2 regions of the Lysinibacillus sp. NPDC048646 genome follow, and region 2 is predicted to be linked to the other one. Evidence: a T-box and tRNA genes for the amino acid it is inferred to sense, from the RefSeq annotation. Region 2 holds a T-box; the other holds one or more tRNA genes.
The links. The T-box of region 2 lies ahead of metG (methionine--tRNA ligase). A T-box ahead of a tRNA ligase gene usually reads a tRNA of that ligase, here a tRNA-Met.

Region 1 (16,738 bases), on a different contig from region 2:
TATGAAACGATGGGTACTCCAGCATTTGTAACGGACAGAGATGAAGTTATTGCGGTTTCCGGTATCGGTAAGAAAGAGTATATAAATCGTCGTATTACATCCTTTGCGGAAAGTTTTATGGACGAGCGCTCAACAAAGATTGAAAAAATGGAAACAACAATTGAAATTGTTCCTGGACAATATGAGCAGGTAAAATCTTATTGTGCAACACCAATTATGGTCAATGGCGATCCAATTGGCTGCATTATTGTTCTTTCCAAAGTGCATTTTGTTGGTGAAGTAGAAGTAAAAGTTGTGGAAACAGCTGCAAATTTCTTAGCTAAGCAAATGGAATAATTAATGAATATTTAAAGTTATTGTGATGACCTTCTAGGCGAAACAATAACTTTTTTTTTCGTACATAGTTGTAAGCTATAATAATGGAGAAGTAAACTGGCGCTTCAAACTTTTGAGTTATGCTATACTATTGGCATTGTTAAAGAAGGAAAGAGGATAGTTTATGTCGGAACGTTTTGGCATGAAAAGTTACATGAAGGGTGCTGCTTTATTAACAATTGCGGCTCTTATTGTAAAAGTACTAAGTGCAATTTATCGTGTACCTTTTCAAAATCTTGTTGGTGATGAAGGCTTCTATATTTACCAACAGGTGTATCCAGTAATATCTATTTTTGTTGTTTGGACATCAAGTGGTTTTGCAGTAGCCATTTCTAAGATGCTTGCTGATAATGATTGTATAGTAGACCCCATAGAAAGAACACAAAAAAGAAGCGGCATTATGCGTATTATTTTTCGTTATTTAACGTTGCTGTCGTTCGTATTTTTTTCTGTACTATTTGTAGGTGCGGACTTGCTAGCTAATTTGATGGGTGATGGAAAGCTTACACCATTGCTACGTACAGGTTCCTTTATAGTACTTGTTATGCCGGCTCTGGCCATTTTAAAGGGTGGTTTTCAATCAAGAGGTATTATGGAACCGATTGCTTACGCACAAGTACTTGAGCAAACTGTAAGAGTATGTTTCATCTTGGTAGGTACATTTATTGTGATGACAACGACAAAGTCGCTTTATGGTGCCGGACAAATGGCAATTACAGGCACGGTCATCGGTGAATGTTTTGGATTTTTACTACTTGCGTATATCTTTAAAAAACGCTTTGGGACATTTATAGGTAAGCAACAACAACAAATAGCAAGTCTACCCGTTTTGAAAGAAGTCACTTTACTAAGTTTAAGTGTTAGTATGAGCAGCCTGTTATTACTGGGCTATCAGCTAGTAGATTCTTTTACCATCTATTCACTACTAATTGATAGTGGAATGGATCAGACTTTAGCAAAGGAAACGAAGGGTATATATGATCGTGGACAGCCGTTAGTACAGTTAGGTATTGTCATTGCTTCTTCGCTGTCGCTTGCCATTGTCCCACTTGTTGCCCATATGTCAAAAAAACGGGAAGGGCGGAGTGCTATCCCGTTTATTCAATTAACCTATAGATCATCTGTATTATTTGGTTGGGCGGCATCTTTAGGTCTAATATTAGTTATGCCTTATATTAACGCGATGCTCTTTAAAACAGATGCACTATCAGATGTCCTGATGTTATACGTGCTACAAATTGTACCTTTGTCGATCATTTTAACATTTACTGCAATTTTACAAGGCTACGGAAAATTAAAAAAGCCAGCGCTCTTTTTATTTACAGGCTTTATCATGAAAATACTGTTGAATGTGCTGACTATTGATTCGCTTGGTGTATTAGGTGCAGCCATAGCAAATAATGTCGGGCTGTTGTTCTCGGCGCTAGCCCTTGTTTTTTATTTAAAAAAAATGACAGGTATTCAATTGGCCCCTGTAAATTTTTATAAAAAGATCAGCGTGGCCTCGCTAAGTATGACAGTGGTAGTTGTCCTCTGGTTACAATTTGTACCAACATTTTTAAGTAGTTTTTTATCGGCGCGTTTTGTAGCTGTGGTAGCAGGCCTCAGTGCCGTCAGTATAGGAGCATTGGTAATGATTACAGTCATAGCAAAGCTACGTGTGCTTGCAGAAAAAGAGTGGTATTTACTTCCGTTTGGTAGAAGAATGGCGGTATATCAACTATGGTTAAATCGAAAGAAGTAGGTGGATTTATTGAATACATTAACAGTAATTGGCCTTGGGGCTGGTGATTTTGATCAGTTACAAATGGGCGTTTATAAAAAACTGAAGGCAGCAAAACATTTATATGTTCGGACTGTCGATCATCCCGTACTAGAAACGCTATCAGCCGAGGGTTTGCAATTTGAAGGCTTTGACGCAGTATATGAAAAGCATGGTACATTCCAGCCAGTCTATGAGGAAATTGCAGAAAAGCTGATCGAAGCAGCTGTATTTGGAGACGTGATGTATGCTGTACCAGGACATCCACTTGTGGCTGAGCAAACGGTGCAGCTTTTAATTACTGCGGCAGATGAGGGAAAAGTAAATTTAGTCATTGAAGGTGGACAGAGTTTTCTTGATCCAATTTTTGGCGCATTAAAAATTGATCCGATTGAGGGTTTTCAGTTACTTGATGGAACAAGTTTTTCCATGAACGATATCAATATGCGTCAGCATGTTTTAATAGCACAAGTATACGATACATTCAGCGCATCTGAAGTGAAGTTGACATTGATGGAGAAATATGATGATGAATATCCCGTAACTGTTGTTACTGCTGCTGGCTCATCGCAAGAAAAGTTGGTGATAGTCCCACTTTATGAGCTAGACCAAAGTGTTGAGGTGAATAATTTAACAACTGTCTACGTGCCACCAGTGAAATCGCAAGAGGGGGCGTTGCGAGACTGGACAACCCTCCGTGAAATTATTGCCACTTTACGCGGACCAGATGGCTGTCCATGGGATCAAAAACAGACACACGAATCACTAAAAAAATATTTGCTGGAAGAAGCACATGAATATTTGGCTGCTGTAGATGCAGAGGATGACTTTGCGATGATTGAGGAGCTTGGGGATGTTCTGTTACAAGTATTCTTGCATGCACAAATTGGAGAAGACCAAGGTTACTTCACACTAGAAGATGTTTTGGCTTCAATTAGTGAAAAAATGATTCGTCGTCATCCACATGTCTTTGGAGATGTATCTATAGAGGATGCAGATGGTGTTGTTGCAAATTGGGAGGCTATTAAAGCTGAAGAAAAAGGAATTAGTGAAAAGCCATTGTTGGATGAGGAATACCGTGCGTCGTCCTCCCTGCAAACTGCTTACAATTATCAAAAACGGGCAGCTAAGGTTGGCTTTGATTGGCCCGATGTGAGCGGTGCTTGGGACAAGTTTGCAGAGGAATGGCAGGAATTCCGCAATGAGGTGACGAAAGGTTCTAATGCAACACGTCTAGATGAGTTTGGGGATGTATTGTTTACACTTGTTAACTTAGCACGTTTTTATAAGTTGTCACCGGAGGAAGCCATGCTACATGCTAATGAGAAGTTTGCAAGACGCTTTGGCTTTGTAGAGGAAAAGGTGAAAGCAAGTGGTAAGCCATTTACAGCATATACTTTAGAACAATTAGACGCTTTTTGGGATGAAGCGAAGCAGTTAGAAAGGGAGTAAAAAAATGCGATTAGATAAATTTTTAAAAGTTTCACGATTGATTAAACGACGTACGCTAGCAAAAGAAGTAGCCGATCAAGGTCGTATTACGATTAATAGTAAGGTAGCAAAAGCGAGTAGTAGTGTAAAAGCAGGAGACGAGCTAGCCATTCGCTTCGGACAAAAAATTGTGACTGCGCGCGTGGAAGAAATACGTGATACTGTGAAAAAAGAAGATGCAATAAAGATGTTTACTATCTTAAAAGAAGAGCGACTTGAAAAAGTTGAACCTGAGTTTATCGACGACGAGGATTGATTTTCACTTAACTTTAGTCTCTTTAAATCTCTCAATAACGAGGACGGAAATTATTAAAAGTATGGCAACTTTTATAAAGTTGTCATGCTTTTTAGGTTGTCCGCATAAATTGAACAGAAGCTAGGACGACTAAAGGAGGAAAAAAATGACGCTACATCAAGAAAGTAATCGTTACACAATCCCATCTGGTGAGCATATTTTAACGATTCGTAATCGTAAAAGAATGGACATGACTTCTGTAAAATCAATTGAACGCTTTGATCAGGAAGAGTTTTTCATCAAGACGTCCCAAGGGCATTTGTTAATTCGCGGAGAAGAACTGCATATCGTTCATTTAGATGTAGACAAAGGGTTATTAACACTTGAAGGAACTGTAAAAACCTTACAGTACGACGAGGAGGAAAGTGGCTTCTCGAAAGGTTTCCTTCATAAGTTATTTGGATGATTGTTAGCGAGCAACTTGTTCAGCTATTAGTCATGGTTATGAGCGGTATAGCAGTTGGTTTTATTATTGATAGCGTAAGGCTAATCGTTTTTTCAACTCCAAAAAGGTCAAGCCGCCGCAAGTGGATGATGTTATTCGAGTTACTAACGTGGATTCTACTTGGGGGGTTGACATATTATTTATTATTTTGGCTAAAGGATGGCGCTTGGCGGGCTTATGACCCGCTAGCGCAAATCGCAGGTATTTTTTTGTATCAAACATTTTTTCAGACATTTTTACGTTTCGTTGCACGCATTTTGGTGAATATAACATGGAGACCCTTGTGGTTCATTGTACGATTAATAATCGCTCTTATTCGACAAATTTTGCAACTACTCGTTAATATTAGTTCCTTTGCTATAAGACCTTTTGTCAAAATTTATTCGTATTTGTCCTACACTTTATTAAAAAAATTTCGATATATCAAGTATAATAAAAGACAACAATAACTTCGGAGGTGCGGGCATGACTAAACGTCATTCATCAAATGATGAGCAACAAAATTATACGAAGCTTGATAATGACTATGTCCGTAACACGGATAAAGCTATAAATCGCAAAGCACAATCACGGAAACGAAAATTGCGCCGTATTGTTTTTTTTGCGATTGTGCCAGTCGTCATTATTGCCTTTCTCTTTAATATACTTTCGAATCAATCAGAAACGCTAGAGGTTAAAGAGAAGAAAAAGGTAGAAGTAGAACAGCATTTAACAGAGGTAAAAGAAGAACAAGAGATTTTAAATCTTAAAATTAAACAATTAGAAGATGATGAATACATTGCAAAGATTTTACGCAAAGAATATTTCTTAACAAAGGACGGCGAAATTAATTTCGTTATTCCAGAAGAGAAAGATAAAAAAGACGACTGAAAAGCTATGTATTGTTGACACTCTTTTTTAGTCATATATAATGAAAAGAGAAACTTATTGCAGTAAAAAGTTTGATTAAATTGATTACATGGCTCAAAAGAGTCGCTTAATTTTTAAGGAGGAGCATTTTTTTTATGTCAATTGAAGTAGGCAGCAAGGTACAAGGTAAAGTAACAGGAATTACAAATTTTGGAGCATTCGTTGAGCTGCCAGATGGCAAAACAGGCTTAGTACACATCAGTGAAGTTGCTGATAATTATGTAAAAGATATCAATGAGCATCTAAAAGTTGGAGATGAAGTTGAAGTAAAAGTGATGAATGTTGAAGCGGATGGAAAGATTGGTCTTTCAATCCGTAAAGCAAAGCCTCAAGTTGAGAGACCTGAGCGTCCTCAACGTCCACGTCGTGACAATCGCTCTAACGATCGTAACGAACGCCACCAGCCCAAAGAAAACTTTGAGCAAAAAATGGCACGTTTCTTAAAAGATAGTGATGAGCGATTAACAACACTAAAACGTGCAACAGAGTCAAAACGCGGTGGTCGCGGAGCTAGACGAGGGTAGTTTGCTGACTGTTTTAATCGTAGAAAAAGTGTATTAAATACTGTGGGGATTGGTTTTTGTTTAGAACAAAGGCTGATCCCTTTTTGTATTGGTTGGTAAATAGTTTCAAAATTTATATTGGATTCACTTGATGACAAGGAGATAAACTTGGCGATAAGGAATTTTATTAGAAATTAAAAAAAGCACGTAACTCAATTTTATTAAAAAAGAAATTACGTGTTAGGCAGTGCATATTATGTTGTATCTATAATGTGGATGTGGGTCCTTTTTTCTTTTTAGGTGCTGGTACAGTTGGTTGCTCGATAGATTCTTCAGCTAATTTTTCAGCTGGATGGACAACCATTTTCACAAGTAAAAAAACACCATAGATGCTAATAACTAAACCTGCGAGTAATAATAATATTTGTACATAGAATGGCAAATTAATGAGTATCGATGCGAGAATAATCATCGAGCCACTTCCACAGATTAAAGCGGCTTTTGTTAATGAACCCAAAGAAAGTAACCCCCTCAATAACAAGTGCATTTTATTTTAAGTATGCCACAATTTTTGCAAGGTAGCATAATCAAAAGACGAACTGATCTAGATTACAGACAATTGTCTTTGTCAAAACATCTTAAGTACTGATGATAGTCATACTTAGTTGACAAAATACGCTGCATTATTTATAGAAAAAGCGTCTCAGAAGTACTTCTGAGACGCTTTTTGTGCATGATGACCCCTACGGGATTCGAACCCGTGTTACCGCCGTGAAAGGGCGGTGTCTTAACCGCTTGACCAAGGGGCCTACTATGGTGGCGGCCGAGGGGATCGAACCCCCGACCTTACGGGTATGAACCGTACGCTCTAGCCAGCTGAGCTAGGCCGCCAATATTCAAATGGAGCGGAAGACGAGGTTCGAACTCGCGACCCCCACCTTGGCAAGGTGGTGTTCTACCACTGAACTACTTCCGCATACCTCTTCTTTTTAAAGGACAAATTAAATAATACAAGCGATTATAATAAGAGTCAAGTAGATTTTTAAAAATAGTTAATAAAAATAAGCGATATGTATAAATTAAACATTTCCATTTAGAACTATACGATGATAAATCGTCATCAAGCCTACAGAATAGAGAACGACGTTTGTTGCATCAGTCATTATGATAGGTATGAATTTCAGTATCTTGATCAAATTTTGTAGGTATTTGTTTTTGTCTGGTAATGATCGTGTACATTTTCTCCGCCTTACAGGGAAGAAAACTACTGATTATATGTAACTAACAGTTTTTATAGTAGTTGCTGCCATTTCTCGTATTTATGCATACGTATTCGTCGAAAATTTTATATTTTTTTCTGTCATCGTCAGACAATCTTTCCACACATAATTTCTTATAATAGCCAAAAGTGTAGAAAGGGGATCGTGAAATGACAAGTGTTGAATGGTATGAAACAGAGCATGTAGAAGACCAAAAATTAGGGGCGAAAAAAAGACTATTATTAATAGGCTCCCTATTTTTTTTAACATCCTTTTTTTTAGCTCAGTCTGTTGTGTTTGAAGCAGCTGTACCTTTCTCCGTTCCTTTTTGGGCAATAATTCGTAGCAAGTACAAGGAATATGCCAAGTTTGTGTTATTTGGAAGTTTGATTGGTTGTTTTTTTCTTGGCTTTGGACAAGTGCTCATTTTGGCACTACAAATCGTTATGTATGAATGCATCATGCGTTTTCGCTATTGGCAGTTGCCACAAAGTATTGCAGTATCACTAGCTGTAATAATCGTCCAAATTTTGTGGCAAGGAGTTATGTATCAGGGCTTACCACCTGTGCTTGTACAGTTTTATGTGGGTTGTGAAGCAGCCTTAGCCCTTATCATGACATTATTTATGCAGGTCCTGTTTGTAAACTCCTATGAGTGGTTTACTAGTCATTGGACATATGAAAAGCTAGGTTCAGGGTTAGTCGTATTTGCCGCCATGCTTACGGGCATGCAGGCAGTGGTTATTAGTTATTTTTCATTGCCGATTTTTTTATTACAGTTACTTATTTGCTTTGGAGCTTTGGTCGGAAGTGTGCCGTTAGCGACGGTAATCGGGGCGGTACTTGGAACACTAATAGGTGTTGCGAAGCTGTCGTTTACAGGGATGTTATCTGTTGCAACATTAACCGGACTATGTGCTGGTATGGGCGCTCGGGCAGGGAGATTTGGTGTGGCAATTGGAAGTATTATGCCAAGTGTGTTTTTTTTATTCTATGATGCAACATTGCCGTTAGATAGTGTATATTTTACGTCGATTGTTATCGGGAGTATTATTTTCTTAGTTATTCCAAAAAGTTATTCGGACAAGGTGAGGAACAAGTTGTTTCCACAACGTGAAGAAGTATTATTAGCACGCCAGCATTGGTTGACAGAGCATGTTACGTTGAAGTTAGAACACTTTCAACACTTTGTACAATTCATGAAGGAGCTAGTATTTGAGCGTTTTATGACAGCTCCTGTAGCAACGAAGGAAGAAGTCGCTCCCATGAATACATGTTTAAGCTGTTTTCGCCATGATAGGTGTTGGGGTGCACAAAACAATGGTATGGACAAGCTAATGACAGATTGGTTTCATATGAAGGGTGTGGGAAAGGATTCTTCCATTCACCGCGTAGAAGAACAAATACGTTATAAATGTGTAAAATCGACAAAGATTTTTGAAGAACTAGATACAGAGTTGTATAGAGAGCGCATTAATGGGCAGTATTTTCATGGGAAGAAAATGATTGCACTGCAATTACGTGATATGAGCAATCATCTAAATCAGCTAATTGCAGAGATGAAAGAGGAGACGATTTCTTTCGTCAGTGTGGAAAAGGATATTATTCAGCGTTTGAAGGATGCGAATATCGAATGTTTTCAGCTAGATGTGTTAAGCAATAAAGCAGGTGCGCGAAAAATTGTATGTGCACTAGCTCCTGCACGCGTCAACTGGGAGGACGATACGACATTAGCGGAACGGATGATTTTACCGATATTATATGATATTTTCGATGAACCTTTCGAAATTGAGAAGGTAGTCACATGTGATGTACCGTTCCGTCACATTCAAATCAGCTTTAGGTCTGCTATTAGCTTCGAAGTAGAGTATGATATATATAGTATGTCAAAAGATGCGACATTGTATTCAGGGGACTCACATGCCCTATTTCAATTGCATCCTGGGCTCTTCGCGATTTTATTATCAGATGGTATGGGACAGAGTAAAGAAGCTCAACATGAGAGTAGGAAATTGATTCATTTGATGCGAGAATGTTTAAATTTCAATATGAACCCAGAGACAGCCATGCATACTTTGCATTATGTCATGTCACTGAAGCAGCAAAATGATATGTATGCCACACTTGATTTTGCACTCGTTGACTTGCAACATGGTGATTTATGGTCATGGAAGGCTGGCGGAATGTCTACGTATATTTTACGTGGTAAAGAGGTGTTGAAGGTTGAAAGTAATGCTGCACCAGTTGGATTCTTGTCTATTTCAGCGGTCGAGGCTGAAAAAAGAAAGTTGAAGGCGGGTGATGTCATTCTCATGCATTCAGATGGCTTATTTTCAAGTGTAGCTGATTGGGATGAACAGGAAGAGGCATTTTTAGCACAAGCACAACAGGTTGCTGGCACAAATAAATCGATACAAGAAAAGTTAACAACTATTATGCAGTCCTTCCAAGCTTATTATGAGATAGAAGATGATTGTACAGTTTTGATGTTAGAAGTTACACATGTTGTCCCAACTTGGGCTGTCTTTAGACCGGTTCAATACTCCATGAGTAAGACATCATAAAAGAAAACGAAAAGGGGAGGAGAAGCGTTTGTCATTTGAATTAAAGGTCAAACAATTTATTGAAGAAGAGCAATTATTACAGCAAGACGACCATCTTCTCGTCGCCGTTTCGGGCGGTGTAGACTCTATGGCTTTGCTCCATTATTTTGTAAAAACAAAAGAGCAATGGGGAATTAGGATAGAAGCGGTGCATGTCGATCATATGCTGAGAGGTGAGGCATCTGCGGAAGATAGGGCTTTCGTCCAACGATATTGCAACAAATACGGCATTATCTTGCATGCAACTGCAATCCCAATACCCGAAATTATGGCTTTAGAAAATGGAAACTCACAGCTTATTTGTCGCAGAGAGCGTTATCGTTATTTCGGAGAAGTCGTGCAAAAAACGATGGCTACCAAGCTTGTAACTGCACATCATGCGGACGACCAACTGGAGTCAGTATTAATGGCCCTGACGAAAAATGCAACGATGAATAGTATGCAAGGTATTCGCCCACAGCGTTTTTTTGAAGGAAAATCATTAATTCGTCCGTTTTTAACGGTTACAAAGACTGAAATAAGGGAATATTTACAGAAGCAAGGTTTAGATTATAGAGAAGATGCTAGCAACAATAAAGACGATTATGTAAGAAATCGTTTTAGACACCACGTAGTACCCTTATTGGAAGTAGAAAATCCTCGAGTAGCAGAGCAGGTGAGTCATTTTACACAGCATTTGCAAGAAGATGAGGCATTCTTGATGACAATGGCACAAGAATCATTTTCCAAGATAGTGAAAAGAAACAACGGAAATATGTATAGTATGGAGATTGCAACATTTCAATTGGTACCAGTTGCTTTACAAAGGAGACTCATTTTAATACTATTAAACTATCTTTACAAAGATTCAAATACGATACAAAGTTATGCTTTATTGACTTCACTTTCAAAGCTATGTGAAGCGACAGCAGGTAATGCTGAGGTTCACTTGCCAGAGGGGTTAATAGCAGTTCGCAGTTACGGAAAATTTACGATTCAGAAAAATGAATCATGCGCAGGTCAAACTGCTGCTGAGAAACAGATAATTTCGACTACAAATGGGTGGAAAACACTGACAAATGGTATGCGTCTTTGTTTAGTTAAATTGCCTGAATTATCAACTGAATTGCTGACGGATACTGCACAACTTTTTTATTTTAACGCTAGCAAACTTACACTTCCGCTCTATGTTAGAGTACGTAAGGAAGGAGACCGAATGCTGTTAAAAGGAATGGATCAGCCAAAACGCTTATCTCGCCTTTTTATAGATGAAAAGATTCCTTTAAATGAGCGAAATAGCTGGCCGTTACTGATTACTCAATCTGATGAGGTCGTAGCGGTAATTGGTGTGCGTATGGGAATTTTCTTTTCCACCACTGCACAGCCAAACGATGATACAGTGCTCATCGTAGACTAATGGTCTTTGTAAAATATTTCACCTTTATTAAGGCTGAAAATTTTTGATACACACGAGGAGGAATCGATATGTTACAAAATGACATCGAAAAAATTATGATTACGGAAGAACAATTGCAAGAAAGAATTGCTGAGTTAGGTGCTCAATTGACAGAGGAATACCAAGATTCATTCCCGTTAGCTGTTGGTGTACTAAAAGGTGCGATGCCATTTATGACTGACTTGATGAAACGTTTCGATTCTTTCATCGAGCTGGATTTTATGGATGTCTCTAGTTATGGGAATGCTACGGTTTCATCTGGTGAAGTGAAAATCTTAAAGGATCTAAATACAAGCGTTGAAGGACGGGACGTATTAATTATCGAAGACATTATCGATAGTGGTTTAACTTTAAGCTACCTAGTTGATCTATTTAAGTACCGTAAGGCAAAATCCATTAAAATCGTTACACTTTTAGACAAACCGTCAGGACGTAAAGTGAACCTGTCTGCAGATTATGTTGGTTTTAAGGTACCCGATGGATTTGTTGTTGGTTATGGTTTAGACTATGCAGAGAGGTACCGAAACTTACCTTATATCGGTATTTTAAAGCCAGCAGTCTACTCTTTTTAATTTTAAATAGTTAACTGAGAAACGTAAACTGTATAAAATTAAAGCCTCCAGCGGATGCTATAGATTTTGAGCTGTTTGCACACAATTCAAAATCTGGACACATTGTTTAACTGTACCGAAAGCACGAAAGCACAGCACTAGGTACAATTAAGTTGGAACGTAATTTGCTACAAATAAATATGTTTAGATTTTGACAAAAATCGAACGAAACTTTTTTTAAGTAAGGCTTTTCGTTGTATGATGAAATCATGGTATGTTAAGATTTTACTTATAATTTTTCTGTTTGTAATGAGGAGGCTGGAGATGAATCGAATATTTCGATATACCATATTTTATTTACTGATTTTCTTAGTGATTATCGGTATATTTGGTACTTTCAACGGTGGAAAATCACCGACGAAAGAAATTACTTATCCAGAGTTTTTAGAGGCTCTTGATAAGAATGAAATTACAGAAGCAAAAATTCAACCTGATAAATCAGTTTATATCGTTGAAGGTTCAATGAAGGGCTATGAAAAAGGCGAAAGTTTTACAGTGAACCTACCACGTGACAATCAATCGTTAATGGATCGAATCGATGCTGCTGCGAAAGATAAAAATAGCAATATTGATTTTTTAAAAGCACCAGAGACTAGCGGATGGGTACAGTTTTTCACAGGAATCATCCCATTCATCATCATCATCTTCTTATTCTTCTTCCTAATGAGTCAATCTCAAGGTGGAGGCAATAAAGTAATGAGCTTTGGTAAAAGTAAAGCTAAACTCTATGATGATCAAAAGAAAAAGGTTCGTTTTACAGATGTAGCGGGTGCAGATGAAGAGAAAGCGGAACTTATAGAGGTTGTTGATTTCTTAAAAGATCACCGCAAATTCACTGAAATCGGCGCACGTATTCCAAAAGGTATCTTACTTGTAGGTCCTCCAGGTACAGGTAAAACATTACTTGCTCGTGCGGTAGCAGGCGAAGCAGGCGTTCCATTCTTCTCGATTTCGGGTTCTGACTTCGTAGAAATGTTTGTCGGTGTCGGTGCATCACGTGTTCGTGACTTATTTGAAAACGCGAAGAAAAATGCACCATGTATCATTTTCATCGATGAAATTGATGCGGTTGGTCGCCAACGTGGCGCAGGTCTTGGTGGCGGTCACGATGAACGTGAACAAACACTGAACCAATTGTTAGTTGAAATGGATGGCTTCGGTGCAAATGAAGGTATTATTATCATCGCTGCAACAAACCGCCCAGATATTTTAGATAAAGCCTTATTACGTCCTGGTCGTTTTGACCGTCAAATTACTGTAGGACATCCTGATGTAAAAGGTCGTGAAGCAATTCTAAAAGTGCATGCACGCAATAAACCTTTAGCAGATTCAGTTGATTTGGGTGCTGTAGCACAACGTACACCTGGTTTCTCAGGTGCGGATTTAGAAAACTTATTAAACGAAGCTGCACTTGTAGCAGCACGTAAAAGTAAACGTTCGATAAATATGGCAGATATCGATGAGGCGTCTGACAGAGTAATTGCGGGTCCAGCGAAAGCTAGCCGTGTATACTCAGCTAAAGAGAAAAAACTTGTTTCCTTCCATGAAGCAGGGCATGTTGTTGTTGGTCTACAACTTGATGAAGCGGATACAGTACACAAAGTAACAATTGTCCCTCGTGGTCAAGCGGGTGGTTATGCGATTATGTTACCGAAGGAAGAACGTTTCTTCACGACAAAACAAGAGCTGTTAGATCGTATTGCTGGGCTTCTTGGTGGTCGCGTAGCTGAGGAAATTGTACTTGGCGAAGTATCTACCGGTGCTCATAATGACTTCCAAAAAGTAACAAGCATAGCACGTGCTATGGTTACTGAATATGGTATGAGTGAGAATCTTGGCGCAATGCAATTTGGTTCAAGTCAGGGTGGCAATGTATTCTTAGGTCGTGACTTTAATTCTGATCAAAACTATTCAGATTCGGTTGCCTATGAAATTGATAAAGAAATGCAAAAAATTATCGATACGCAGTATGAGCGTACGAAACGTATTTTAACGGAAAAACGTACTTTACTTGATTTAATTGCGACAACATTGATGGAAAAAGAAACATTGAACGCGCAAGAAATTGAGCATTTACGTGACCATGGCGTTTTACCAGAACCAGAGGTTGTGGAAAAACTGGACGCTCCAAAAGCTGAAGCACAGCCAATGCTAGAAAAAGTTGGGGAACAACCAATTATTAAAAAAGAGCTGCTAAGTGATGAACCGAATCCAACAACAGCTGATTTACCAAAAGACGATGGTGAACGACAAGATACACCAAAAGGTTTCGATGAAAAGCGTGATTAATGACGTAGTGGACTGTTTACGAATTTCGTAAACAGTCTTTTTCTTTGCCTTTTTTTAGCATAAAGCATTAGGATATAGATAGTATATTATGCAATTGCATAATAAATGGATGGGAGTGTTGAACTTGGGAAACGTAACATTGAATAATGGCCTTGAAATGCCGTTAATTGGCTATGGGGTTTTTCGTGTGCCTGAAGGTGAAGACTTGGCAGAGGCCGTGAAAACAGCAATTGCTAAAGGCTATCGTAGTATTGATACAGCTCAAATATATCGCAACGAAGAAAGTGTTGGGCGAGGAATTCGTGCAGCAATCGCTGAAGGATTAGTAACACGTGAAGAACTATTTGTGACATCAAAGGTGTGGAACGACGGGCTTTCCTATGAAGAGACACTTACAGCCTATGATAGTAGTTTAGAAAAATTAGGGCTAGAATATTTGGACCTCTATTTAATTCATTGGCCAGGTATAGATAAAAACCATGTTGAAGCATATAAAGCACTTGAAAAAATTTATCAAGATGGCCGTGTGCGTTCAATTGGTGTAAGTAACTTTCATGTGCATCATCTAGAAAATTTATTAAAAGAGACAACGGTTATCCCTGTTATAAATCAAATTGAATTCCATCCGCATTTAACGCAAGAGGAAGTGCGAGCCTATTGTAAGGAACATGGTATTCAAGTAGAGGCATGGTCACCTCTGATGAATGGTACTCTGTTGGAGGAAGCGTTAATTCAAGAGTTAGCTGCTAAATATAGTAAAATGCCTGCACAAATTGTTTTACGATATGATGTTCAGCATAGCGTTGTGACTATTCCAAAAACAATGACGCCTGCGCGTATGACAGAAAACTTAAAAGTCTTTGATTTTTCACTGACAGATGAAGAAATGGCGAAGTTAGATGCATTGAACGATGGCTTGCGCTGCGGTCCAGACCCAGAAAAATTTAATTTTAAATAATGCTCAAGGAGCAACCTTCATTACACGTTGGTTTGCTCCTTTTATCATGAGTATGAATGCTATTTCCTTCGTTTAAAATTATGGTATCATTTTCTAAAGTGTTCTAACTTTATTCGGTAGAAATCTCTCATCTCTATTGTACGGAGATAATTTCAACTATTTGTTTATTCAGTGGACGTTAGAATACTGTATAAAGTTATAGCCTCAGGCGGATGTTACAGATTTGGAATAGTGTTGAATATCTTTGCGCATAACAATGTCCAAACAAACTGTTTATTTGACTGAATGCAGACAGAACGCTCGTCGAGGTGCAATAGATATGGAGGCTTCAGGCATGATTTTAGTATTAGATGCAGGAAATTCAAATATAGTATTAGGTGTCTATGATGCTAATGAACAACTAGCTTTCCATTGGCGAATGGTGACCGATCTTCATAAAACGGAAGATGAGTATGCGATGCAAGTACAAGCCTTTTTTAATCATGCAGGCATTTCATTTGAACAAATTATGGGCATTATTATATCCTCGGTTGTACCGCCTATTATGTTTTCATTAGAAGCGATGTGTCAAAAGTATTTTCATAAAAAACCACTTGTTGTTGGCCCAGGTGTGAAAACAGGATTAAATATTAAATACGAAAATCCAAGAGAGGTTGGGTCAGATCGCATAGTGAATGCTATTGCCGCACTTGATGCTTACAAGACACCACTCATTATTGTTGATTTTGGTACAGCGACAACATTTTGTTATTTGAATGAAAAAGGTGACTACATGGGTGGTGCTATAGCCCCGGGTATTACCATTTCTACGGAAGCGTTGTATACGCAAGCCGCTCGATTACCGCGTATTGAAATAATGCGCCCTACACATATTGTTGGGAAAACAACAGTTTCTGCCATGCAGGCCGGAATTTTTTATGGCTTTGTTGGACAAGTTGAGGGCATCGTTAATCGCATGAAGACACAAAGTAAAGAAGAACCACTTGTTATTGCGACGGGTGGGTTAGCAAATTTAATTGCTGGGGAGACGCAAGCTATTGATGTGGTCGATCCGTTTTTAACATTAAAAGGCTTATATCAGCTATATAAACGCAATCACTAAGAAATGAGGGACTATCATCTATGAAAGATTATTTAGTAAGAGGTTTAGGGTTTAATGGGCAGGTGCGTGTATTTGCAGCCTGTACTACGGCAACAGTAGGAGAGGCTCAACGTCGTCATAATACATGGCCAATCGTGTCTGCAGCACTTGGACGTTCCATGACAGCGGGTGTAATGATGGGAGCCATGTTGAAAGGCGAAGAAAAAATTACCATCAAAATTGAAGGTGACGGTCCAATCGGTCCTATGGTAATTGATAGTAATGCTAAGGGTGAAGTTCGTGGCTTTGTGACAAATCCTCAGGTGCATTTTGATTTAAATGAGCATGGTAAGTTAGACGTGCGTGCAGGTGTTGGGACAGAGGGTGCATTAACGGTTGTAAAAGATCTTGGCCTACGCGATATGTTCTCCGGACAAACGCCAATCGTGTCAGGAGAAATTGCAGAAGACTTTACTTACTATTTCGCTACTTCTGAACAGGTGCCATCATCAGTAGGCTTAGGTGTATTAGTAAATCCAGATAACACAATTCTTGCAGCAGGTGGTTTTATTCTTCAACTAATGCCAGGCTGTGAAGAAGAAACAATAAATGAAATCGAACAGCATCTAGCGACTTTAGAACCGGTTTCAAAAATGATTGAAAAAGGCTATACACCAGAGCAAATTTTAGAAGCAGTTTTGGGGAAAGATCATGTCCGAATT
Region 2 (16,738 bases):
ATGTAATTGTAGAAAGCTATTATGAAAAGCACGATGCAAACCATGCCAATGCTACACATTATAGTGATCAATTCTTTGATTTCGCTGATCTACAAGTCGTCAGTAATGCAAGCTTCCCATCTGCGAGCGTGAAAATTCGGAAAGGTGACGAAGTTTTAAAAGCTAGTGCAGTTGGTTCTGGTCCAATTGATGCGTTGTATTCTGCGATTGCAGAAATCACCAAAATTGATGTGAAGTTAGTGGAGTATAATATTAATAGTGTATCTCGTGGAAAAGAAGCGCTTGGTAAGGTAAAAATCACAATCGAACATGAAGGCGAAAAGTATATCGCAAAAGCAGCGGATACAGATATTTTAAAAGCAAGTGCCCTTGCCTATATGAATGCTATTAACAGCATCGTTGTGGCGAAATTAACCCCTGTTATGAACTAGGTCAGTCTTGAGCGATCCACAGTTCATAAGGCTGGAAAGCGTTATTGATAAACATGGAAAAGCAGTATGACGAGAAAGATAGTCATACTGCTTTTGTTATTTACTGTCATTTACCAATTTTTGATATTCTTCTTCGATCAGTTCAACATCAAGACGGTCAAACAGCGGCGTCACCTCTCCAATGACTGATGGCAATTCCACTTGCTCATGCCACATCACTTCCTTTACACCTAACATCTCTCGAATTTTCTCAGAGGAAAACGGTAGAAATGGTTGCAGTAGCTGACTAAGATTGGCAATAATATAAACGCATGTTGCGAGTGTTTGATTCCCTGCCTCAACGTCTTCCTTGACTTGCAACCACGGCTGTTGCTCATCAAAAAAGCGATTGGCAGCACGAATATATTCAAAAATCGTCTCTAAGGCCTGCTTAAAATGTCCCGCTTCAATCTCAATACCAGCATCACTAAACAATCGGATAGTCTGCTTTCTTACATCTCCATCTACCTCAGCCTGAGGTACTTGACTGTCAAATGATTTTTCTAAAAACTTCAATGTACGATTCACAAAATTACCGTAAGCGCCAAGTAGTTCACCGTTATGACTATAGATAAATTCACGCCAAGAAAAATCAGTATCACGATTTTCTGGTGCATTCATTATTAAAAAATAGCGTATTGAATCTGCATCATAGCGGCTTAGTATATAAGGAACCCATACAGCCCAATTTTGGCTGGTAGATAATTTCCGTTTCTCTAATGTCAAATATTCATTCGAAACAATATGTGTGGGTAATGCTTTCGCCCCAATGCCCATTAAAATAGCAGGCCAAATAACTGTATGAAACGGGATATTATCTTTGCCATGTATATAGTACGAAATTGTTTCTTCATTCCATAGATCCTCGATGACCACATCGTGCTGTTTAGCCCATTCGATACTTGCAGTTAAATAGCCAGCCACGGCCTCAATCCACACATAAATCTTCTTTCCTTCAAAGCCAGGTACCGGCACTTCTACACCATTTGGTAAATCCCTTGTTACTGCACGATCTGGCACACCTTCGGACAAATAACGCGCTGTTAAACCTAGCGCATTATCGCGCCAACGTTTCTCCACCTTTGCTTCAGCCAAATAAGTCTCAAGCCTTCCCTGAAACTGACTGAATGCAAAATAAAAATGCTCTGTCTCTCGAATCACTGGCTCATTTCCACAAATTTTACAACGTTTATCAATTAAATCAAGTGGATCTAATATTTCTGAACAATTATCACACTGGTCCCCGCGTGCCTTCGCACCACAGTTCGGACAAATCCCTTCCACAAAACGATCCGGCAAAAACTGCTTATCATTTTCACAATACGCCTGTTCAATTTTCTTTTTATATAAATAATTATTTGCTAACAGCTGTAAAAAAATAGTTTGTACGGATTCATGGTGGTGCTCAGCATCTGTTCTTGTATACATATCATACGTAAACCCTAAATCCTGAAAACATTGTGTAAACTCTTCATGATATCTATTGGCAATGGCCTCTGTTGTGGTGTTTTCCTGCGTAGCTCTAATGGAAATCGGTGTGCCATTACAGTCACTACCAGAAACATATAAAACTTCCTCGCCTTTTTGTCGGTAATATCTAGCCAAAATATCACCAGGTAATAATGCAGCGATATGACCTAAATGCAATGAACCATTTGCATATGGCCATGCGCCTCCAATAATAATTGTCATCCTAAATGCTCCCCTCGAAAAAAGAATAAAAAAAACGCCCTAATCATTACTGATTAGGACGAGTATACCCGTGTTACCACCTATATTTACAAATAGCTCAAACTATTTGCCTCAATCAGTACATCCACATATAAGAGATACTGCTGCTGTTATAACGAGTGCCCATCTCGTCGTAGCCTACTTACGAAAGCTTTCGGTACGAAGCTCAAAGGTCATTTTCAAAAGGGTTCATTTACCTCGTTTCCACCAGCAGAGGCTCTCTATTAAATGCTTGTCCAATTTACTTTTCCTTCTCAACGCTTTTTTTATAGATTGGCATCATTTTACTCTTTTCCCTTATGAATTGCAATGCAAACTTGGGAGATATTATAAATAACTGGGATAAGTAAGTGAAAATTGAGGATAAACCGAGATGTCTTTTCGATAAATATTAAAAAAGTTAGGGGATAAATATTATTATGTTGGGGATAACGCTAAAGCATCTAAAAATCAATAATTGCTAGATTTTTATCACCGTGAGTAGTTCCTTTAGATTGTCTATGACTACATCCGCCTTTTGTAATTCAGATTCCTGCGCAAAATCAAAGCGTACACCAATTGATTGTAGGTGATTATCTTGAGCCGCCTGAATATCAGAGGCACGATCTCCAACAACTGCTCCATGATGTATGTTATTTTCTACGACTACTTTACGAACCAAATCTGACTTATGACCACTTAAAATGGATTGAATGCTATATGTACCTTTAATAAAACGTTCTAATTGATACGTCTCAACAATTGCCTGTAAATACTCCATCTGCCCATTACTCGCTATGTACAAATAATAGTTTTCTGACAGCGTCGCAAGTGTTTGCTCCGCGTTTGGATACAATGCACCCTTACGATTCTGTATCTGTTCGATTAGTTTTGTATGAAATATGGCGTTGCTCTCTTCACGAATCTCCAAAGAGTGCTTTGGACATAATGTTTCCCACACAACAGGTAAAGTTACACCCATAATTTCACGATACTTTTCGATTGGTGTATCACCTTGCCATAATCCCTTTGCACGAAGCTCATCAAAAGTCGATGTAAGAGCTGGCTCTAAAATTAGATTTGTTTGAAATAAAGTACCATCCATATCAAAAATAATTGCCTTTTTCATAAAATCACCTCTTCCCATAATAAGAAAACGTCCCTTAATCGGGTTTAGTTTCACTTTAACTTCATTAAATAAGGAAAGGAGTTAGGTGCAAAGCCTACTCCTTCTTCTCATCGCATTCCAAGATTAACATTATTAATAAAAAAATTCCATATGCTCTTTTTCTTTTTTATAATAATCTAATCTATCTTGCAAAGTACCTGTATGAAATTCAAACTTATGACCATCTGGATCAGTAAAGTAAATCGAGTTTTTATCTCGCACATCTCGCTGTCTACCTTCCAAAATATTAACGTTGTATTCGACCAGCTTGTCATACATTTTATCGTAATCATTTTCATGGATAGAAAATGCTATATGCGTATAAGACTGATGAATTTCATTGCGAGGAATCTCAATCTCTACATTTAGAGCAAGCCACAGTCCATTCAGATCGAAATAAGCCGTATTTCTACCTTTCACTAATAATTTTGCATCAAAGATATTCTGATAAAATGCTATAGAATTCTCTAAATTAGAAACTGAAAATAGAAAATGATTGATGTTTTGTATTGTCACACGCTTTCACTCCTAAAAATAAGACACGGATTTTTCATTTATAACCATGCTCCGTCTTAATCACTTCTTTTTACCTTTTTTTAAGCCCTTCGCAATTTTCTTCCATTTACGCTGCTCATCTAATCTTGCCTGTGTGTTTGTTTTACGTTCCATAAATGCGAGTTCCCGCTGCAACTTGAAGTAGCTTTGTAAACGTGAGCTTTCGAGTGCTCCATCTATAATCGCTTGCTGAACTGCACAACCTGGCTCTTCTTGATGCGTGCAATCTCGATAGTGACATGCAGCAGATAGTTCTTCAATATCCTTAAAACTGGCAGATAAGCTATCCCCTTGATCCCATAATTGCAGTTCACGCATGCCTGGCGTATCAATCAAACAACCACCGTTTGGAAGTACAATTAACTCACGATGTGTCGTCGTATGGCGTCCTTTAGCATCGTCCTCACGAATATCCGAAACTTTCATGAGCGTCTCGCCACTGAGTGCATTTGTCAATGTAGATTTTCCGGCCCCTGAAGAGCCAAGTAGTGCACCTGTTACCCCCTCAGTAAAAAGGACACGAATATCTGATAAGCCTTCCCCTGATAAAGCACTTGTCACAAAAATATCTACACCAAATGCGACCGCTTCGACCTCACGTAACATGTTCTCAACGTCGTCACATAAATCTGCCTTTGTCAGTACAATTATCGGCTTAGCGCCTGAATCCCAGGCCGCTACTAAATAACGTTCTAAACGCCGTAGATTAAAATCGGCATTTAAGCTCATAACAAGGAGTACAATATCGACATTGGATGCTACAATTTGCTCCGTTATTTCTCGACCTGCAACCTTGCGTGAAAAAACTGACTTTCGTTCAAATAGTTTATGAATAATCACTTTTTCCTCGCCTGCCATTTTTTCGACCAACACCCAATCTCCAACAGCTGGGAAGTCTTCTCGTCCTAATGAAGTATAAGCGAAATGTCCAGCAATCGTTGCTAACCACTCGCCCTCTTCCGCCAGTACACGATAGGAGTGCTTATGCTCCAAAGTCACTCGTGCTGGGATGCAGTTAGCTAATTTTGACTCCTCTTTAAACACCATCATTTGTTCTTCAAAATATGATGAAAATCCTAAAGTTGTTAAATTCAATTTGTTTTCCTCCTGATATATGCATGTTATTTACGCTTCAGCATATTTGTGCACAAAACATCTATGCATTAACCGAAGCCTTATCTTTTTGCAGCAACTGAATTGCTGAAAAAATAAAAAACCTTGTATCTGCAATTTCGGCAGTTACAAGGTTTCACAGGCACGTTCAAGAGAATGTACAAGTAGCCTTATTGATGTAGAAATCTAACTAGCTACAAAACAAGGTCAACAAGTATATTTTAGGCGTGTGAAATTGAACAAACCGAATTGCAGTCCATTAAAAACAGATCTATTCATCATGTCACATCACCTACTTCCATTTAATTGTTTCCAATATATCGAAATTTTTTAAAATTGTCAAATCCAAATTATCAAGCATGTAACCACTCCTCCCTTGCATACAATGACTAAGACCACTTTGCAAAGGAGCTGTTGAATTGTCGAAAATCGTTTCTATCAGTACATATCAACCACCGTACACATTACATCAGGCAAATGCTGAGGAGCTTACAAAAGAGCTTTTTTATAAAAAAATCCCACGATTAGAACGTTACTTAAAAGTCTTTGAAAGCGGTGGTATTGAGACTCGCCATTTCTGTGTACCAGCTGAATGGCATCGTACTGAGCATACTTTTGAAGAACGTAATAACTTATATATTGAACTAGCCACACAATACAGCGTCGACGTCATACAAGCATGTCTACAAAACGAAGCCTTCTTAGATACACCAATTTCTCCTGAGGATATTGACGCCATTATTTTCGTTAGTAGTACGGGCATTTCAACGCCAAGTATTGATGCTCGGGTTATGAACCAACTTTCCTTTTCAGACAGGCTCAAACGGATACCACTATGGGGACTTGGTTGCGCTGGAGGAGCAGCTGGTGTCAGTCGTGCCTCCGATTTTTGCAAGGCACATCCTCAAGCAAAAGTACTTGTTGTTTGTGTCGAACTATGCAGCTTAACCTTTCAGCCAAATGATTTTTCAAAAAGTAATTTAATAGGCGCCTCTCTATTTGCCGATGGTGCCGCATGTATTCTCGTTTGTGGAGAAGACGTGACAATACCTACAAGAAAGTCGACGCCTTCCATACTCACTACTGGCTCTAAATGGATGGCAGATTCCGAAAATGTAATGGGCTGGAATATTAAAAACAATGGCCTTCATGTCGTTTTCCAGAAGAGTATTCCTTCTATTATTATGAATTGGCTTGGCCCATTCATCGAACAATTTTTAGTAGAACAACAGTTATACAGTGAACAGCTTGATCATTTCATTGCTCATCCCGGAGGTAAAAAAGTGTTAAAAGCCTATGAGGACACTCTGTATCTTGCGGCACGAAAAACCGACATTTCTCGAGAAATATTACGACGTCATGGAAATATGTCATCCCCTACTGTGTTGTACGTATTAGAACAATTTATGTTAAACGAAGGTCAAGTAGATGATGTTGGTTTGCTCGTCGCTCTCGGCCCCGGCTTCTGTGCGGAAGCTGTATTACTTAAATGGAGGGAGTAGCATGTTTTTTTACATTATCCTGATTCTTGTCATCCTACAAAGATTGACAGAAGTCTCTATAGCGCGACGTAATGAAAAGTGGATGCTTTCACATGGCGCGTATGAAGTGGGAACTTCGCATTATCCATATATGGTGACCATGCATGTCAGCTTTTTTCTGTTTTTAATTATTGAAGTAAGTACGGATAACAGTAGTCTCCCGGCCTTATTCCCCTTATTTTTTTTACTATTTATTGCCGTGCAAGCACTGCGTATTTGGTGTATTCATTCATTAGGTCCTTTTTGGAATACAAAAATTATTATCTTGCCTGGCGCAGAAGTTGTCCGAAAGGGGCCATATACATTTATGCGCCATCCTAATTATGCTGTTGTTTGCTTGGAAATTCTTTTGCTACCTCTGATGTTTCAAGCTTACTTTACGGCATTTTGCTTTACGCTTTTAAATATTACAATGCTCTCTGTACGCATTCCAATAGAGGAAAAGGCATTGCGTGAAGCAACAAACTATAACAAGATATTTAAAAAGGAAGAGGTTGGGACAAAACTTTAAATTTTAAGAAAGAGGAGCATGGGCGTTATTAAATTTTTGCTATCTAAAATGAAGAAAAATTTAGACGTTCTTCCTTTTTGAATAAATAAAATTTAGAAGAGTGCACTAGTTGATGGTAGCGAAGGCGGTGGCTCCTGGGGGATTAGCGTGACGCCCCCGGAAAGCGTCCGCCGTAGCGGACATCAACGGTTACAGCAAAAAAGTGTTAGATCGACATCAGTCAATCTAACACTTTTTCTCTTTTGTTCCAGCCTCTTCTCTTTTCTATGAATACCATTCAATGAATTTTTCAGCAAAAGAAAGTATTAGGCTATAGCATTTGCTTGTTAAGCTAACACAGAGATTGTAGCGAACTTGAAAGTACTCATTCTTTTAGAGCACGGAGCCACTTGCTATTTGATTCCTCTAACTCCATTCCCAATTGAATGGATCTTTTAAATTCTCCCATGGTTCATTAAATTCCTCATCAGACAATAGACAAGCATCGAGCTCTTGTATAATGGCCTCTTTATCTAAATCAATGCCGATAATGACAAGTTGTGTCAATCGATCACCATATACCGTATCCCAATCCTTCAATACTTCTGGGCTTTGTAAAAAGACATCCTGCTGCTGTGCTTTAGGTAAAGCTGCTACCCAATATGAAACAGGCTCGATGTTTGCAGATGAACCAGCCTGTGACAGTAATAATGCCACTTCTTGATGTTTTGCGCTCCAAATAATTCCTTTGGCACGAACAATGGAGGTTGGCATATTGTCACACCATTCCACAAAACGCAATGGATGAAATGGCATTCTACGCTGATAGGTGAACGAAGTGATGCCGTACTCCTCCGTCTCTGGTGTATGGTTTTCATGACCAAGCTCTAATTCCTTTAACCAACCAGCAGATTCTGAAACACGTTCGAAGTTAAAACGTCCTGTATTTAAAATTTCTTTTGGCTCTATGACACCATTTTTTGTCCGAATTAATTTGGCTTCTGGTTGTAATGCTCGTAGAATTCTTTCTAATCTTTCAAGCTCCTCCTCTGACACTAAATCACATTTGTTCAGGACAAGGACGTCACAAAACTCAATTTGATCAATCAGTAAATCCGCAACATCCCGCTCATCTAATTCACCTACCGCTTCCTTACGCTCTAGCAAACTCTCTCCTGATTGAAAATCATGCCAGAAACGGTTTGCATCCACTACAGTCACCATCGTATCGAGCTGACAAAACTTTGTGAGATCAATATCAAGTTCCTCGTCCATGTAGCTGAATGTTTGTGCAACTGGAATCGGCTCACTAATGCCTGTAGATTCTATCAAAATATAGTCAATATTCCCGAGCCTTGCAAGACGCTCTACCTCCTGTAGTAAATCCTCACGTAACGTACAGCAAATACAACCATTTGATAGCTCTACAAATTTTTCTTCTGTGCGTGAAATGCCGCTACCATTCGCAATTAATTCAGCATCAATATTGATTTCGCTCATATCATTGACGATAACTGCCACACGCATATTTTGCTCATTTTGTAACACATGATTCATCATAGTAGTCTTACCTGAACCTAAATAACCACTTAAAACTGTAACTGGTATTTTTTTTATCATCTTTCAAACCTCTCTTAAATCGTAATGATTACTATTTGTATTTTGTAATTAAAGCACAAAGAATACTAAAGTGCAACATCTAATATGTTAAGGAAACAAGTATTTGACAAATGAAAGTAAAAATAATATCTTATAAAGCGTAATTATTACCATTTAAAAGGAGGTGTTTTTATGCGTGTCCAAATCACATTAGCCTGTACAGAAACAGGGGATAAAAACTATATCACTACAAAAAACAAGCGCAATAACCCCGAGCGATTAGAACTCAAAAAGTATTCATCCCGTGTGAAAAGAGTTACCTTACACAGAGAAACAAAATAAAGTGAAATAAAGTACCTCAAATCAGTTATACCAATATTTACGAGTGCTTAGTTTACCAATCAAACGGCTTTAAAGGAAGAATATTATTACCCGTGAAACTTCAATCAGCGAGGGTTTTCTTCATCCCCACATTAAATAGAGGAACACAAGCTAAAACCTTCACATCCTGTGAAAAAGCTTGTGTGACCAACATCCTGTCGCTGCCGCTGCGCTTTCGCACATAAAACATCTGTTGCCCCGAACCAATCGGACTTTTACAATCAGTTGATCGACCACCTCGTTGTCATCTTTCAACTTGAGGTGGGTGTCTTACTAATCGTTAAAGTGGGATAAAAAATGGCTGATTCAAAAGTGTAACTCCTTTTGAATCAGCCTAATCGTTGTGCAAAAATTATCGTAATAGATTTTCCTCCTTAACCTAATCCATTTGACAGTTAATTGCTTCTATTAACTTCTATTTCAATAGCAAGCTGATTCAACTTCTGTTCTAAGTCATCTAGAATACGTAATTTAGCATCTAACTGCCCTTCGAATCCCATAGATTGGTCCAATATTTTTTTTACTTGGGCATCTAAGTCTGAAAAAGTTTGAGAATTTAGAATAGTTTTCTCACTTGAAAGGGTAGAATCACTCTTTAAAAGATGTTCACTGTAATCTTTTAAATTAGCTATTTCGTTCAACAGTTTTTCATTTTCACTTGTTTTTTCTTCTATTTCTTTTACTAAAAACTTATTGATGTTATCAGAACCACTCAGTTCTCTACGAGTTATTCCCAACTCCTCAATAATACTCTCCATTTGTTTGCTTGTTTCTTTCGTAAAATCAATGAGCTTATTTTCGAGATTTTCGATAACAGACTTATTATCTGCCACCATTAGCTCCTGGCTCTCTCCTTTAATTGCAATCAATTCGTCCTCTGTGGCCTTTAGTGCTTCCATTAATTGTTCATTTTCCGCGTGCAAATCATTTTGATCTTTCAATAAAGCCTCAATTGAAGATATATGTTTCTTTCTTTGATTTTCCCTTACCTGAATGTCTTCTTGATAATCCTTTGATTCTTTTTCTAGTTCTCTCTTTAACTTGATAAGCTCCAGCGTAAGCTCTTTTTCTCGATTTGTTAATTGTACATTCTCTCGTTCTAATCGAAGTACTAGTGAATAATAATCGCTATCTCTCAGTCTTTCCACTTCACTTTTATATTTGGCTAATTCCGCTCTTAAAAAAATAATCATTTGTTGTAGCTGAATAGGGTCGTTATTTCTAACGCTCTCATTATCCACCTTGGTACCTCCTATCATGAAATGTCTTTAAGAAAATCGATTATTTCTTCAAATTGCTTTTTGTTAGCGTCCATGATTGCATCAAGCTGCTTTAAAACCCATAATTCGAATTCTTCATCTACTATTTCACTCTTTCCACGACTTTCTCCCGATAACAGATAGGCTATCAGTAAATTCAGTGTACTTTTTTCTAGAAATGCAAAACTATTATCTTTCTCTTTGCTATTCTCTGGTAATTTATTCAGTTGTGCCTTCATAAATTGGCGAATGTGCTCCATTCCAACACCTTGCTCATCTAACTCACTCATTTTCATCCTCCTGTATAAGAGTTATGCCATTAAGGTTGATAGGGTTTAATACAGCAACCCCCTCTTTCAGCTGGTCACAATAGGCAAATCCCATGATCGTTCCTGAGTAAGATAAATTATGTGACCATTTAATCTGAAAGTTTGTAAATGAAATAGTTTCATCAGGTTCAATCGATGTTTTTCCTAATGGTTTAAGCCAAAATTCCTCATTGCTCGATCTATCATTTATTCGTTCCCAACTTGTCGGCCCCTTTAAATTCTGTTTGAAATGCTCATAAACATAGCGCCCAGAGAAGGAAAAAGGAGAATCTTCAGGTAGCTTTATACATAAATATGGATTTGTCAGAGACTGATTGCCAATGTTTCGTATATGAAAGGAACCCAAACATAAGCTCTCCTGTTCAGGATCATAGGAAATATTGAGCGAGGAAGTGAAATATCCGATTATGTTTACACTGTCAGAATGAATGAACCCCTCCAGCATCTTTTTCATTTCATTGACGTATGATTCCGTTTGTCCTTTAAGTTCATTTATCTTTTGTTCTACATCATTCCTGCCAGTCCTCATTTTACTGCCCCCCACTTGTATTATGTAAACAATGAACAATTGCATTAAAGCGCTTCGTTGTGACAGTGACCCAAAAATGTACCCCTTAGCATTTTGCCCAAGGGAATCGACAGCACTTTCCTAACAATAAAAAAAGAGAGGATTATCCTCTCTTCAAGATATGACTTTTAGTTATCTGTTAGCACCATTAACCGCCATTTGGGAAAATAAGAGAGCATTGCTTTGGACGAACTGCAGTTGGACATGAGAATGGTAAATCTGCTCTTGGTTCGCAGAAAGTTGCTAAGAATTCAACAGTAACTGGGAATGTAGACTGGATACTTTGACAAACAGATACAGTAATTGTTAACGCTGAAAACGTAATTGTACCCTCTCCAGCTGTAAGTGTTCCAGTTGTACACACGAAGCAATCTAAATCTGTAAATAAAATTTCTACATCTGTTCCTTTTGGTGCACATAATGTAACTTGCTCACAGCGTGAAACTGGGATATCTGTGCTTGTGAAAACAGTACCCGTTGGTAAAGTAACAACGATTGTAAGAATAAAATTCTTTTGAATGTTTAAATGTTGAAGACATACTGTTGATCCATCAATGGAGAATTGGCGATTCTCACGGTTCAAGATAACAATTGGATTTGTAGCTGCTGGAATTACTCTACATGTAACTGTTGCCCCCGTCAAAACTGTTGTTGGTGTTACGCCTGGGAAAGTAATTGGTCCAGTAGGAGAAATATCAAATGACATTTCTTTTACAATCCAGTCAAATACCTTATCGACATTTATACAAATTAATTCTCGATCGTGGGATAGCATATTTTCTTGCATCCTTTTGACACCTCCATAAATTTTTATCTTTCGTTTGTAGCATATGTATTCTAGCTAAAAGTGCATGGGCTAATTAATAGTTCTACATGATATTTATTAAAAGTCACAAATATCAGCGTGTATCATTTTCACTTACAAAAACCTCCTCTTAAAGAGGAACTAAAATGTTGAAAAGAACCGGTATATTTGTAACAGAATAACAATATTTTTAATAAAATATTAAAGGACTGAAAGGGGTGACATGCAATGGAAGATTCTAAATTGCACTCTACTCAAGAAATTGAAACATTAAAACAGAAAATCGACAGTTATAGAGAAACGTTAACTTCATTAAAAATGGGGTCGTCAATTGAAGATTTCCTATTTATGAAAAACGAGTTTGATGGACTAAAAACGCAAATCGTAAATTTGGAGGGGCTAACAGAAACATTAGATGATAGGCAAAATTCACACACCAAGGGATATGAGGACCGAATAAACATGCTTTCGACACAAATCGAATCTCTGAATCAAACCATTGAAGAAATGAATCAGGACATTTTTACGGTTATAAACAGATTACTAACGATTGAAGTTAAGGACGCTTCCACAGCTTTACCTGACATTGAAACAACTCCCAATACTACAACTAACACTTCACAAAGGCATCCTAGAATCACACAAACAGCAGATCAATCCACTATTACATCAAAACAGCCATCTTATAAATTGCTGCAGAGTTTGGCAGGAAAAGCGACAAATATGCAATTAAATGCAAACAATGGAATACCTTCTGCTCACAATGACATACAGGAAAATAAACCCGAAGAACGTCATTTTAATCAACAATATTTTCAATCGATAAATACCCATCCAAGCCAAATATATAATGGCCTTTATAGAAATACCACCGTAGAATCCACCTTCCATTTTAAAAAAGCTACTGACGCACAGGAGATTCCAGTTAGTGTTTATGATCCTAATATGGTGTCACCTGCTACAAATGAATCCGTCGATCATAATGCCTTAAACTCTTCTATTGTTAATGAACCAGTCAATGATGTTGATGTAGAAAGTGAAATAATAAATAACCCTGTCGATTATGTGGATTCTAAAAAAGTAGTTGAGCCTGACAACCATGGAATTTCTCAAAAGGTTAATGAATCCGTCGACCATGATCACGTAAATGCTGAAAGAGTGAATGAACCTGGCAAGGATATACACGCTGAAATGCTTAATGAACCTGGCTATTCTCTTAATTCTTCTACTAAAGCAACAGATGAACTTGAAATTTTTGAAACTAAATCAGAGGAAGGCGATGAAACTCATATACCACTTGAAGAGAAAAACAAGCAACCTGAACTTATAAAAGAGTCGACTGTAGAGGAAAATAAAAAAGAAAAGAATTCATTTTTCAATTTCTTTAAAAAATGGAGTTAATTAAAAGTTGTGATGTGTAAGCCATAAAATTGAATTCCACATTAAATTTTTAAAACCGTCCGATATGTACAAAAGTACATATTGGACTTTTTGTGCTTGTTTAAAGAACTAACTAACTGACAGGAGCCTTCTTGAATAATACTTTTTTCAAATATAGAAGCCGCGATGTAGATAATTGCCCTTACCCCCCAGCCTTAGATGAATAGAATAATGAGGAAAGGGGGTGTAAAAATGTGTACAAATAATTTTATGAACAATGGTGGTTGTGGTTGCTCATCTAGTTGTAATTGTAATAACCAGTGTAGTTCACTTGGGCCGTTTGTAGCGATTGATGCTGCATGTATTGTTCCACCACCTCTAGTGAATACTGGCTCAATCATTCCTTTCTCTTCTGGTGTCACACCTGTTCTTTTAGTATCATTAGCTACAGGCTTAATTAACACACCTGTTTTAATCGGATTCGGCTCTGCTGTTCCTGGTGTTACAATTTTAGGAAATACTATTGATTTATCAGGTGTTGTAACAGAAGCTTTTTCTGTTCCCCGACCAGGTAATATTACAGCTATTTCTGCTTCATTTACTGCAACAGTTGCTCTTGCCGTGTTTGCTGGCACAACAACAGTAACTGCAACAGTCTACCGTGCTCCTGCTGGAAGTACTCTATTCACAGCTACAGGTGCAACTGTAAACTTAGCACCATCCTTTGTTGCTCCAATAGTTATAGGTCAAACAGCATTCGCTTCGACAAACGTCGCACCAGTTCCGGTAGTAACAGGAGACCGTTTATTAATGGTTTTCTCAATGATTACTTCTGGTGTTACACTTGTTCAAACATTAACTGGAACTGCAAGCGCAGGTATTACTATTGCATAACAACTAGTTCGACCATACTACGAAATATGTGATACACATAACTAATCTTTTAACTATAATCTTGTATTTAACAACAAAAAAGTAGGCGACTTCTTCTCAAGAAATCGCCTATTTCGTATTCCATAAACATTCTATTTCGCTAAAGCATGTTGAATATGGGCAAGATGGTGCTTTCCATGCCATGCATATAATGCAATCGCTTTTTCAAGTGTCGTCAACCCTGAATCTGGATGGTTAAATGCTCGTTGTAATTGTACTTCTGTTAAACTTGTCAGTAAATAAACCCAACGCTCATGCAAACTTTCAATCATTTTATAGGAAGTCGCTACCGGCATTTCAGAATCTGGTAGTTGTGCCCAATCTTCTTCATTGTAGGGCTTAATCGTCGGTGTATCTTCAGTTAAAGCTAACTTAAAGCGAATATAGCTATTCATATGGCTATCCGCAATATGATGGACCAGCTGTGATACAGTCCAGCCATTGTCACGGTAGGATTTCGCTAATGATTGTTCACTTGCACCACTCAGTGTTTCAGCAAGTTGCCTTGGCAAAAGGCGGATGTCCTCTATCCATCCCCTTACTTGCTGTGTTGTAGTGACTTCTGGAAATCGAAATTGTCCAATTGGATATTGTAAATCGATCATTTAGCTCTCCTCCATTTCTATTTTCTTATTCAATATACTACCAATTTATAAGAATTCTTGCCAAAGGCTTTTATTGCCTTGACGAATATTTATTAAATCTAATGTGCCACATTTACTCATTGATTTCATAAACCAACGTATCGAATAATTTTTCATTCACATAAAGCAATATGGCCCATTCACCTGGCTCAGGGATTATTACTCCCGAAGGCGTATGCGCATCTGCACCATTATTTGGACCGCCTAGCCCTATTGTCCAACCATCCACTAAAATTGGCTGTACAGTTGAGGACTCTTTATGAAATCCGACAATCGTTAACTTCGTATCACGGATATTTTCAATGCCCCATAGATGCCACATCCATTTATAGGTCGTTAATCCACCACCAATGACACCAGATTTATTTTCATTTCCGATGATGCCCCTATCGCCAAATTCAACAGCCTTATTATGCCAATTGATAGTTTCAACATCACTTAGTTGCACAAAATCAGGGATATCCTCTGGTAAAACGATCGTTCCTTCATTTTTCACACAACCTACAACAACTAACAAGATACCGCATAAAATAAGGAATCGCCTCATTGCATCACTCCCCATCCCTAGTCATGATTATTTCTTTATGAAACGATTTATTTAAGGATATTGTTACAAAGTATTTTTATTTTAGAGTGTGGGAAGTCACCACACAATTAGCTGAATTATAGAGTCTATCCTCGCATACAATTTTCCTTAAATCTGCATTTATTTAGACTTTTGTTATTTTTAATTGTTTTAAAACTGTACGAATTAAAGCTTGTAAGGGATGTGAAATTATTGTTGCCGTTTCTTTTTCAAATTGCTGGACGGCTTCTACCATCGATAGTTGTGCCACAGATAGTGGCTGCTGCTGTTCACTCCCTGTTTCATGGAGAAATTGTAAGATTGCCTTATTATATGCATCCTTCTTCCCCTGCATAATTAATTCAAACGTATCATCGATTACTTTTGCTTCAACATTTATTGCCTTTTCATGCTGCTTGGCAAACTGCTGAAGCCGTTTCATCGTGCCCTCTACAGTCGCGGGATTTGTAAAAAGTATCGTTTGACGATGCTCGTCCTCACAAATGGTTTCAAAATAAGGCTCATCAATTTTAATAATAGGGATTGATAATGATAACTGTTCATCCTTCATTAGCGCAATGTAATTCGTACATGTTATTAAAATACCATCAACATCGCAACCCGCTATCCACTCCAATTGCTCTTTGACCTTAAGAGACAATCCTTCAGCACCTTGGTTCACACATTGCATAAGCCCTGGGTCAACAAAATGTACAAGTTCCACCTCTTCAAAGTTGCTAAAGGCCTGCTCTATGTAGTCAATATTCGAATGATGGGCATGCAAACAGCCTAATCTTTTCTTCAAGTTATATCCCCCTCCTCGGAAAGAACCTTTACCATTGTCACGACGGGAATGGCGATGCCGTTACGATTTTTCACAACTTCTTCTTTTGTAATAACATAGCCTAGTGAATGATATAGCTCAATATTTCGTGGTACACTCATCCGTACTTTACACTCACTTATACTTTTTCTTTGTGAACGTCCATACTTTTCCAGCCCGACGATTAATGCCTTTGCTAATCCAAGTCCCTGTTTTTCTGGTATAACAGACAGTCTAAAGAAATAAATCCCTGTATTATTCACTGTAAATAATCGCACCATCGCAACTGCCTGCTCCTTTATATAGCCAATAAATGCTCTCTCTCCACATTTTAGCGCCTGTTCAATAGAAGCTACCGTTTCATTTAATGCACTTGAAGGCGGTATTGCATGTTCATACTCTTTA

Region 1: it has a tRNA-Met gene. The T-box ahead of metG (methionine--tRNA ligase) is inferred to sense a tRNA for this amino acid. The anticodon was not compared.

What each region holds. Positions count from the first base shown of each region.
Region 1 is NZ_JBNNLZ010000028.1:27,984-44,721, forward strand. It holds gene spoVT (stage V sporulation protein T) at 1-336, shown strand, start outside; gene ACQKII_RS21140 (putative polysaccharide biosynthesis protein) at 500-2,119, shown strand; gene mazG (nucleoside triphosphate pyrophosphohydrolase) at 2,129-3,589, shown strand; gene ACQKII_RS21150 (RNA-binding S4 domain-containing protein) at 3,594-3,884, shown strand; gene yabP (sporulation protein YabP) at 4,030-4,329, shown strand; gene yabQ (spore cortex biosynthesis protein YabQ) at 4,326-4,817, shown strand; gene ACQKII_RS21165 (FtsB family cell division protein) at 4,834-5,238, shown strand; gene ACQKII_RS21170 (S1 domain-containing RNA-binding protein) at 5,373-5,801, shown strand; gene ACQKII_RS21175 (hypothetical protein) at 6,046-6,297, opposite strand; tRNA gene ACQKII_RS21180 (tRNA-Glu) at 6,518-6,589, opposite strand; tRNA gene ACQKII_RS21185 (tRNA-Met) at 6,595-6,671, opposite strand; tRNA gene ACQKII_RS21190 (tRNA-Gly) at 6,682-6,756, opposite strand; gene ACQKII_RS21195 (SpoIIE family protein phosphatase) at 7,210-9,603, shown strand; gene tilS (tRNA lysidine(34) synthetase TilS) at 9,632-11,038, shown strand; gene hpt (hypoxanthine phosphoribosyltransferase) at 11,107-11,649, shown strand; gene ftsH (ATP-dependent zinc metalloprotease FtsH) at 11,953-13,977, shown strand; gene ACQKII_RS21215 (aldo/keto reductase) at 14,087-14,935, shown strand; gene ACQKII_RS21220 (type III pantothenate kinase) at 15,270-16,037, shown strand; gene hslO (Hsp33 family molecular chaperone HslO) at 16,058-16,738, shown strand, end outside.
Region 2 is NZ_JBNNLZ010000005.1:135,882-152,619, forward strand. It holds gene ACQKII_RS08315 (2-isopropylmalate synthase) at 1-431, shown strand, start outside; gene metG (methionine--tRNA ligase) at 528-2,162, opposite strand; T-box leader at 2,214-2,468, opposite strand; gene ACQKII_RS08325 (HAD hydrolase-like protein) at 2,662-3,309, opposite strand; gene fosM (FosM family fosfomycin resistance protein) at 3,442-3,864, opposite strand; gene rsgA (ribosome small subunit-dependent GTPase A) at 3,925-4,998, opposite strand; gene ACQKII_RS08340 (type III polyketide synthase) at 5,436-6,518, shown strand; gene ACQKII_RS08345 (isoprenylcysteine carboxyl methyltransferase family protein) at 6,520-7,068, shown strand; gene ACQKII_RS08350 (GTP-binding protein) at 7,474-8,664, opposite strand; gene rpmG (50S ribosomal protein L33) at 8,839-8,988, shown strand; gene ACQKII_RS08360 (hypothetical protein) at 9,423-10,268, opposite strand; gene ACQKII_RS08365 (hypothetical protein) at 10,283-10,576, opposite strand; gene ACQKII_RS08370 (hypothetical protein) at 10,569-11,144, opposite strand; gene ACQKII_RS08375 (hypothetical protein) at 11,332-11,970, opposite strand; gene ACQKII_RS08380 (hypothetical protein) at 12,217-13,389, shown strand; gene ACQKII_RS08385 (exosporium glycoprotein BclB-related protein) at 13,621-14,262, shown strand; gene ACQKII_RS08390 (YfiT family bacillithiol transferase) at 14,394-14,906, opposite strand; gene ACQKII_RS08395 (hypothetical protein) at 15,019-15,492, opposite strand; gene ACQKII_RS08400 (hypothetical protein) at 15,656-16,315, opposite strand; gene ACQKII_RS08405 (GNAT family N-acetyltransferase) at 16,312-16,738, opposite strand, start outside.